3 linked regions of the Oceanicoccus sp. KOV_DT_Chl genome follow. The protein of the gene in region 2 interacts with the protein of the main gene of each other region in a pairwise test. Links are inferred from orthologs where the notes say so. Each region holds a gene or a part of one and is shown on either strand. Other genes may lie near its edges.

What was found.
Region 1: the proteins of UNITIG_RS06330 (region 2) and ftsZ interact in binary tests that used the Escherichia coli proteins (3 or more experiments, as listed by UniProt). The link is inferred for Oceanicoccus sp. KOV_DT_Chl from one-to-one orthologs.
Region 3: the proteins of UNITIG_RS06330 (region 2) and ftsA interact in binary tests that used the Escherichia coli proteins (3 or more experiments, as listed by UniProt). The link is inferred for Oceanicoccus sp. KOV_DT_Chl from one-to-one orthologs.

The regions. Positions count from the first base shown.
Region 1 is NZ_FQLF01000005.1:641,456-644,587, reverse strand. Bases 1-2,975 are described here. They hold ftsZ (cell division protein FtsZ), read left to right. Parts: upstream 1-896; coding sequence 897-2,054; downstream 2,055-2,975. Other genes in these bases: lpxC (UDP-3-O-acyl-N-acetylglucosamine deacetylase), read left to right, coding at 2,291-2,975; ftsA (cell division protein FtsA), read left to right, coding at 1-814. In the rest of the region: more of lpxC, read left to right, coding at 2,976-3,132. UniProt on the Escherichia coli protein: Essential cell division protein that forms a contractile ring structure (Z ring) at the future cell division site. The regulation of the ring assembly controls the timing and the location of cell division.
Region 2 is NZ_FQLF01000002.1:572,989-576,095, reverse strand. Bases 113-3,062 are described here. They hold UNITIG_RS06330 (rod shape-determining protein), read left to right. Parts: upstream 113-1,043; coding sequence 1,044-2,081; downstream 2,082-3,062. Other genes in these bases: mreC (rod shape-determining protein MreC), read left to right, coding at 2,199-3,062; gatC (Asp-tRNA(Asn)/Glu-tRNA(Gln) amidotransferase subunit GatC), read right to left, coding at 467-754; gatA (Asp-tRNA(Asn)/Glu-tRNA(Gln) amidotransferase subunit GatA), read right to left, coding at 113-357. Also shown: more of gatA, read right to left, coding at 1-112; more of mreC, read left to right, coding at 3,063-3,086. UniProt on the Escherichia coli protein: Forms membrane-associated dynamic filaments that are essential for cell shape determination. Acts by regulating cell wall synthesis and cell elongation, and thus cell shape.
Region 3 is NZ_FQLF01000005.1:642,894-645,900, forward strand. What follows is about bases 1-2,850. They hold ftsA (cell division protein FtsA), read right to left. Parts: upstream 2,120-2,850; coding sequence 881-2,119; downstream 1-880. Other genes in these bases: ftsZ (cell division protein FtsZ), read right to left, coding at 1-798; UNITIG_RS20345 (cell division protein FtsQ/DivIB), read right to left, coding at 2,166-2,387; UNITIG_RS20350 (cell division protein FtsQ/DivIB), read right to left, coding at 2,411-2,850. In the rest of the region: more of UNITIG_RS20350, read right to left, coding at 2,851-2,944; UNITIG_RS20355 (D-alanine--D-alanine ligase), read right to left, coding at 2,945-3,007. UniProt on the Escherichia coli protein: Essential cell division protein that assists in the assembly of the Z ring. May serve as the principal membrane anchor for the Z ring.

The sequences.
Region 1 (3,132 bases), on a different replicon or contig from region 2:
TATAAAAGAACCGTTAGGTATGTCGGGTGTGCGTCTGGAGGCCAAGGTTCACTTGGTTACTTGTGCAGTAAATGCGGCTCAAAATATTGAAAAATGTATTCGGCGTTGTGGCCTGGAAGTAGAAGATATTATTTTAGAGCAGCTGGCATCAAGTTATGCCGTGTTAACTGAAGACGAGCGTGAATTAGGTGTTTGCCTGGTAGATATTGGTGGTGGTACTACCGATATTGCAATTTTTACCGAGGGAGCCATTCGTCATACCGGTGTAATTCCAATTGCCGGTGATCAGGTAACTAACGATATTGCGATGGCGCTACGAACACCGACGCAAAACGCCGATGAAATAAAAATTAAATATGCTTGTGCATTAACGCAGTTGGCCGGGGCCGATGAAACGATCAAAGTTCCCAGTGTTGGCGATCGTCCGCCGCGTGATTTGTCGCGTCAAGCTTTAGCCGAAGTAGTTGAGCCGCGTTATGACGAATTATTTACGCTGGTACAAGCCGAGCTGAGACGCAGTGGTTATGAAGACATGATTGCTGCTGGCATCGTGCTAACCGGTGGTACTTCTAAAATGGAAGGAGTCGTTGAATTGGCTGAAGAGATTTTTCATACCCCGGTACGAATAGGTGCGCCACAGAATGTAGAAGGTCTTGCTGATATCGTTCGCAATCCTATTTATTCCACGGGTGTTGGTTTGTTGCAATACGGCTTGAAGCAACAAACGGAAGGTCGTGTAGGTGGTTCGCGGCCACAGGTTTCGTCGGAAAGTATTTTTAGTAAGGCCAAAGAATGGGTCAAAAGTAATTTTTAATACTGTTATTTAAACTTTTAATTGCAAGATCTCTGAAACCGATTCGTCGGCGACAGAAATAAAAAACCAAGGGAGAAAAACCATGTTTGAGCTAGTTGATAACGTACCACAGAGCGCGGTCATAAAGGTTGTAGGTGTGGGAGGCGGTGGCGGTAATGCCGTTAAGCACATGATAGCGAATAACGTAGAAGGTGTAGATTTCATCTGTGCCAATACCGACGCGCAAGCCTTGACCAATATTGATAACACCACCGTATTGCAGTTAGGCGGAAATATTACTAAAGGTTTGGGGGCTGGTGCCAATCCGGAAGTAGGTCGTCAGGCTGCTCTAGAAGACCGGGATCGTATTGCCGAAGCACTGCAAGGTGCTGATATGGTCTTTATCACCGCCGGTATGGGCGGTGGTACTGGCACGGGGGCTGCACCAGTGGTGGCCGAAGTTGCCAGAGATATGGGTATATTAACTGTCGCTGTAGTTACCCGGCCATTTGGTTTCGAAGGTAAAAAGCGATTGCAAATTGCTGAATACGGGATGAAAGAATTGCAGCAGAATGTTGATTCTTTAATCACTATTCCCAATGACCGCTTACTGGATGTGTTAGGAAAAAGTGCCAGCTTGTTAGAGGCATTTAAAACCGCTAACGATGTGTTGCTAGGTGCGGTTCAGGGTATTGCCGATTTGATTATCCGCCCGGGGATGATCAATGTGGATTTTGCAGATGTGCGCACGGTTATGTCTGAAATGGGCATGGCGATGATGGGAACAGGTTGCGCGCGAGGTGAAAATCGAGCTCGCGAAGCTGCTGAAGCCGCTATTCGCAGCCCGTTACTGGATGACATTAACTTGCAGGGCGCGCGCGGTATTTTGGTCAATATTACCGCTGGTTTGGACCTGTCTTTGGGTGAGTTTTCCGAGGTGGGTGACACTATCGAAGAATTTGCTTCAGATAATGCCACCGTTGTGGTGGGAACTGTTATTGACCCAGAGATGTCAGATGAAATACGGGTTACTGTGGTCGCCACTGGTTTGGGTAGCGATCAGCTCAGCGAAGCGCCATTAAAAGTGGTTGAAAATAAACTAGCTGATACAGTTAACCCTGATTACCGAACGTTGGATCGTCCAACTGTCATGCGTAATAACCCTCAGGTAGCGATGGGTCGCGAAGCGGCTGTACCTAAAGAGGACAAGGATATGGAATATTTGGATATTCCTGCCTTTTTACGTAGACAGGCGGATTAAATCGTTTGGTTACGGGTCTCAGGATCTAGCAAAGAATATGGTTTGGCGCAGGGATGCGCTGCTTTAAAAGGGAGTTAATGGGTTTGGTGTTAGGCCAGTTCTCTGGTAGTATTCGCGCCTCACTTCTAAGGCTTCGGTGGTTTTTTGTCCATATTTAGCCAGATGCTGCAGGTTTCAGCGCTTTTTGGGGTAAGTCATCACTCCGCGCATACGATCAGAACCAATGAAGATTTGCCATGATTAAACAACGTACTCTACGCAATGCCATCCGCGCTACCGGTATCGGCCTCCATTCCGGTGAAAAGGTGTACCTCACACTACTTCCAGCTCCTGTCGATTCCGGGATTATTTTCCGTCGCACCGATCTGGATCCGGTGGTCGAAATAGCTGCCAGAGCCGAGAATGTCGGCGACACTATTCTCTCGACTACTTTAATGAAAGATGATGTTCGGGTTTCTACCGTCGAGCATTTACTGTCGGCAATGGCAGGCTTGGGTATTGATAATGCCTATGTAGAATTAAGTGCTGCTGAAGTCCCGATTATGGACGGCAGTGCTGGCCCATTTGTATTCCTTATCCAATCAGCGGGTATTGAAGAACAGCCAAAGGCCAAGCAATTTATTCGTATTAAGCGCCCAGTTACGGTGACTGATGGTGATAAAGTAGCCAGTTTCCTGCCTTTTGATGGCTTTAAAGTGTCTTTTACCATTGATTTTGATCATCCAGTATTTCGTGATCGTACCGGTAAGGCTGCGCTTGATTTTTCCAGTACCTCCTTTGTAAAGGAAGTTAGCCGGGCACGTACCTTTGGTTTTATGCATGAAATTGAATACCTACGCTCCAAGGGCTTGGCTCAGGGCGGCAGTGTTGATAACGCGATAGTGGTAGATGAGTACCGTATCCTCAATGAAGATGGCTTGCGCTATGAAGATGAGTTCGTTAAGCACAAGGTGCTGGATGCCATCGGTGACTTGTACTTGTTGGGCAATAGCTTGATTGGTGAATTTAAAGCTCATAAGTCTGGTCATGCCCTTAATAACGCTTCTTTGCGGGCCTTGATTGCGCAAACTGATGCCTG
Region 2 (3,107 bases):
GGTTTTGCCTAGTGAGACGGTGCCTGCCTGATTGAATTTTTCTATGACTGTGGCGTTATAGGGCGGAATAAAGTTATCCAGCATTTTTGAACCGCAGCTGGTTTTTACGCCAGCGGTACAAAAAATATCTTTATGCGCGAGTGGCACGCCGGTAAGCGCCTCAGCCTCGCCGTTAGCGCGCTTGCTATCGGCGGCCTTTGCTTGGGTCAGAGCGAGTTCAGGGGTGACGGTGATAAAACTGTTATAGCTGCCGTCCATTTTCTCAATACGATTAAGAAAGTGCTGGGTTAGCTCGACACTGGAAAATTCTTTGTTGGCTAAACCGTTGCTCAGTTCAGCCAGTGTTTTGTTGTGCATGAAGTTTCCCTTAGGGATATCGGGCGTCTTTGCCTTTGGCGGACGCGGGGTATTGAGTTAAGGGCTGTGTGATTACAGTCGCCCCATTATAAATGACAGAATTCAATCGCTATTCAATAACTTTGGGTACCAGATAAAGGCCGTTTTCTGCTTGGGGGGCAATGGCTTGAAATCCGTCACGTTGGTCGGATTCTGCAACAAGGTCGGCGCGTAAGCGCTGGCTGGCATCCAAGGGGTTAGCCATAGGTTCTACATCGGAGGTGTCTACTGCTTGCATTTGGTCCACCATCGCAAGGATGTCATTGATACGTGCAGCCAGCTCTGGGACATGGTTGTCGTCCACATGGATACGGGCCAGCGTGGCTATTTTTTCTATCTCGGAGTTTTCAACGGACATTGCTACAGGCTCTGTTTATCGTGCGGGTTCTGATTTTGAAATTTATCTGGCTCAAAGGAGGCGATAAGTCATTATAAACGCTAAACTTATCACATTTCTGCCTTGCTCTAAATCCCTGCCGTTGTTAGAGTGGCAAATTTATTGCAGGCTGTGAAAAAGATGGCCAAAAGCTGTCGCCAAAAACCAATAATAGGCGATTTTTCTGTGCTTTCGCCAAATACATGACAGTATTTGAATTTTAGTGCGTGCCGCTGTCAATTTGTGGTTGCGCCCAAGGTGAATTATTTAGATGTTTAAAAGATTAAGAGGTCTGTTTTCCAACGACTTGTCCATTGATTTAGGCACTGCAAATACGCTGATATATGTACGTGAGCAGGGCATCGTGTTGGATGAACCCTCGGTTGTTGCCATTCGTATTCATAATGGCCAAAAAACAATAGAGGCGGTAGGTACCGATGCCAAGCGGATGCTGGGTCGTACTCCTGGCAATATCACTGCCATTCGGCCTCTGAAAGACGGCGTTATTGCAGACTTTCAGGTGACTGAAAAAATGCTGCAGCATTTTATCTCCAAGGTTCACCAAAACAGTTTTATTCGTCCTAGCCCTCGGGTGTTAATTTGTGTGCCCTGCAAATCGACCCAGGTTGAGCGCCGTGCCATTCGTGAATCTGCTCTGAGTGCGGGTGCCCGTGAGGTGCGATTGATTGAAGAACCTATGGCCGCTGCGATTGGTGCCGGTTTGTCGGTGGAAGAAGCCACAGGTTCAATGGTGGTAGACATTGGTGGCGGTACCACCGAGATTGCTATTATTTCACTGAATGGTGTGGTCTATTCAGATTCGGTGCGGGTCGGTGGCGATCGTTTTGATGAGGCGATCGTCTCTCATGTTCGTCGGGCCTATGGCAGCCTCATCGGTGATGCCACCGCAGAGCGAATCAAGAAAGAGATAGGCTGTGCGCATAAAGACAGTGAGCTTCGGGAGATTGATGTTCGTGGTCGCAATTTGGCTGAGGGTGTGCCCAGAAGCTTTACTCTTAATAGTGACGAAATTCTTGAAGCTTTACAGGAGCCGGTAACGGCTATTGTGCAATCGGTTAAGCGCGCGCTGGAGCAAGCTCCTCCGGAATTGGCAGCAGATATTGCCGAAACCGGTATTGTGTTGACTGGTGGTGGCGCCATGTTGCGTGACCTCGATCGTTTAATCTCTGATGAGACGGGTTTGCCGGTGTTGGTAGCGGATGATCCATTGACTTGCGTAGCCCGTGGTGGCGGTAAGGCATTGGAGATTATGGATCGTCATAATATTGATCTGTTATCGACTGAATAAATTGTTCTCTCTAAAGCTGACGGGATAAGTTAACTCTCAATGTGTTGGTAAGAACCGCATATTCAGAGCTAGACCTGAGGGCCGTGTGCCTGATTATTTAAAGTACGGGGTCGACTTATTAAGCCGCTATTCGTAAAAGGTCCTTCCATTGGTACTCGCTTGTTATTGCTGAGTGCTATCGCTTTTGTGCTGATTTTTGCTGGCCAGCGTTATGCCTGGTTTCAGCAAATAGACGCCAAACTCTCCGTGATCGCTACGCCTTTTTATTGGGTGTCTGATATTCCTGCCAAAATTTCCGAATGGGGCGAGCTCAATATTCGCAGCCGCGAAAACCTGGTGGATGATAATGAAAAACTGCGGGCAGAAACCTTGCTGCTGAAAGCGCAAGTGCAAAAGCTAGCTTCGCTGGAAGCAGAAAATGTTCGCTTACGAGAGCTGCTTAATTCCTCAGCATTATTGAATGACAGTGTGTTGGTTGCTGAGATGATGGGCGTATCGCCGAACCCTTTGCATCATGAAATCATTGTTAACAAAGGTGAAACGGCTGGTTTATATATTGGCCAGCCGGTTATCGATGCGCTGGGCTTGATGGGGCAAATTGTCGAAGTCGGCCCGCTACAAAGCCGGGTTTTACTGATTACCGATGCGACTCATGCCATACCAGTGCAGGTGAACCGCAATGGTGTGCGCAGTATTGCCGAGGGTGTGGGATTATTGGATGAGTTGGTGTTGCAGCATGTAGCAGCAACCACGGATATCAAGGTAGGTGATCTTTTAGTGAGCTCAGGGTTAGGTCAGCGTTTTCCGGTGGGCTATCCTGTTGCTACTGTCACTGAAGTGACCATTGATCCGGGGCAGCCTTTTGCCACGGTGAAGGCTACGCCACGCGCTGCTCTGGATCGCAGTCGTCATGTGTTATTAGTATTCAGTAATAAAAATAAACAAGCGGGCAATGAATCCGCTAATCAAGCGGCCTCAGCAACAGCGGCGGGGGGGCAGCGCTAATGAATCGGGCGAATGGGCGCG
Region 3 (3,007 bases), on a different replicon or contig from region 2:
GGTAATATTGACCAAAATACCGCGCGCGCCCTGCAAGTTAATGTCATCCAGTAACGGGCTGCGAATAGCGGCTTCAGCAGCTTCGCGAGCTCGATTTTCACCTCGCGCGCAACCTGTTCCCATCATCGCCATGCCCATTTCAGACATAACCGTGCGCACATCTGCAAAATCCACATTGATCATCCCCGGGCGGATAATCAAATCGGCAATACCCTGAACCGCACCTAGCAACACATCGTTAGCGGTTTTAAATGCCTCTAACAAGCTGGCACTTTTTCCTAACACATCCAGTAAGCGGTCATTGGGAATAGTGATTAAAGAATCAACATTCTGCTGCAATTCTTTCATCCCGTATTCAGCAATTTGCAATCGCTTTTTACCTTCGAAACCAAATGGCCGGGTAACTACAGCGACAGTTAATATACCCATATCTCTGGCAACTTCGGCCACCACTGGTGCAGCCCCCGTGCCAGTACCACCGCCCATACCGGCGGTGATAAAGACCATATCAGCACCTTGCAGTGCTTCGGCAATACGATCCCGGTCTTCTAGAGCAGCCTGACGACCTACTTCCGGATTGGCACCAGCCCCCAAACCTTTAGTAATATTTCCGCCTAACTGCAATACGGTGGTGTTATCAATATTGGTCAAGGCTTGCGCGTCGGTATTGGCACAGATGAAATCTACACCTTCTACGTTATTCGCTATCATGTGCTTAACGGCATTACCGCCACCGCCTCCCACACCTACAACCTTTATGACCGCGCTCTGTGGTACGTTATCAACTAGCTCAAACATGGTTTTTCTCCCTTGGTTTTTTATTTCTGTCGCCGACGAATCGGTTTCAGAGATCTTGCAATTAAAAGTTTAAATAACAGTATTAAAAATTACTTTTGACCCATTCTTTGGCCTTACTAAAAATACTTTCCGACGAAACCTGTGGCCGCGAACCACCTACACGACCTTCCGTTTGTTGCTTCAAGCCGTATTGCAACAAACCAACACCCGTGGAATAAATAGGATTGCGAACGATATCAGCAAGACCTTCTACATTCTGTGGCGCACCTATTCGTACCGGGGTATGAAAAATCTCTTCAGCCAATTCAACGACTCCTTCCATTTTAGAAGTACCACCGGTTAGCACGATGCCAGCAGCAATCATGTCTTCATAACCACTGCGTCTCAGCTCGGCTTGTACCAGCGTAAATAATTCGTCATAACGCGGCTCAACTACTTCGGCTAAAGCTTGACGCGACAAATCACGCGGCGGACGATCGCCAACACTGGGAACTTTGATCGTTTCATCGGCCCCGGCCAACTGCGTTAATGCACAAGCATATTTAATTTTTATTTCATCGGCGTTTTGCGTCGGTGTTCGTAGCGCCATCGCAATATCGTTAGTTACCTGATCACCGGCAATTGGAATTACACCGGTATGACGAATGGCTCCCTCGGTAAAAATTGCAATATCGGTAGTACCACCACCAATATCTACCAGGCAAACACCTAATTCACGCTCGTCTTCAGTTAACACGGCATAACTTGATGCCAGCTGCTCTAAAATAATATCTTCTACTTCCAGGCCACAACGCCGAATACATTTTTCAATATTTTGAGCCGCATTTACTGCACAAGTAACCAAGTGAACCTTGGCCTCCAGACGCACACCCGACATACCTAACGGTTCTTTTATACCTTCCTGAGTATCGATGACATATTCCTGCGGCAGAATATGCAGAATTTTTTGATCAGCCGGAATCGCCACTGCCTGCGCCGCGTCAATCACTCGCTCCAAATCCAGTGCGTACACTTCCCGATCACGAATCGCGACAATACCGTGTGAATTTAAACTGCGGATATGACTGCCGGCAATACCGGCATAAACCGAATGAATTTGGCATCCTGCCATCAACTCCGCCTCTTCAATAGCACGCTGAATGGACTGCACTGTGGATTCAATATTAACCACCACGCCTTTCTTTAAACCGCGTGAAGGGTGCGAGCCAATACCCACAATTTCCAAGCCGCCCTCTTCCGTAATCGAACCAACAATGGCTACGACTTTAGACGTTCCTATATCTAGACCGACAATCATTTTATTGTCTGTTCCGGTGCCCATTAGACAGCACTCCCCATTATTAAAGTCATTGCTAAAATTTTAATCATTATGATTTCTCACTGCGCCAGCCCACTGCAAAACCATTGCTATAACGCATATCAATCGTTTTAATCTGAGCGAAATCTGCGGATAAACCCTGTGCATAGGTTGCCAATAATCTGCGCATTTTTTCCATTACTTCACTATCACCTAGCTCAACCTCTATCCCATTAGTCAGCACCAGCGACCAATTACCGCTTTCCGTTAAAGCTAACTTTTTAAGTTCCAAACGCTGGGAAGCTAAACCCTTGCTTAACTCCGAAAGTGATTCATCACTTGCTGCTCACTGTCTTTAGGCCCCAACAATTCTGGCAAACCACTGCCATTGGCAGCCCGCTTATCCGGCGAAAAAACCTCTCCACGATGATTTAGATAAGCGTGATCCCCCCAATGAGCGATCGCTTTTTGTTCTATCACAGTAATCGCTATCTCGTCAGGCCAGTGCCGCTCTACCATCACATCAAAAACCCAGGGCTGCTGGTTAAGCTGCAGACGAATACCATCTAAATCCAATAACAAAAAACCACTACCTAAAAATACTTCAACTGCCGCCACTAATTGTTGCCGCTCGACATTAACGAAGTCGCCATTAATCACCACTCGGCTTACCGGTTGATCCAACTTGCCAGCAACTACCTGTACAACGACAACAGACAACGCAATCACTACCGACAGCCACAGCACAGGTAAAAACTGCCTGCCATTGAAGGTGCGTGACGGTTTTGACTGCTTGCTGCTGGCCCCGCGCACTTTTGTTTTCTTGCTGTTAAACCGTAGCTGCATCATTTAATTTTTAGCTTCCGCAATACTCAGCTGTAAAATTTTCAGTACTAAATCGGCAAAACTCAA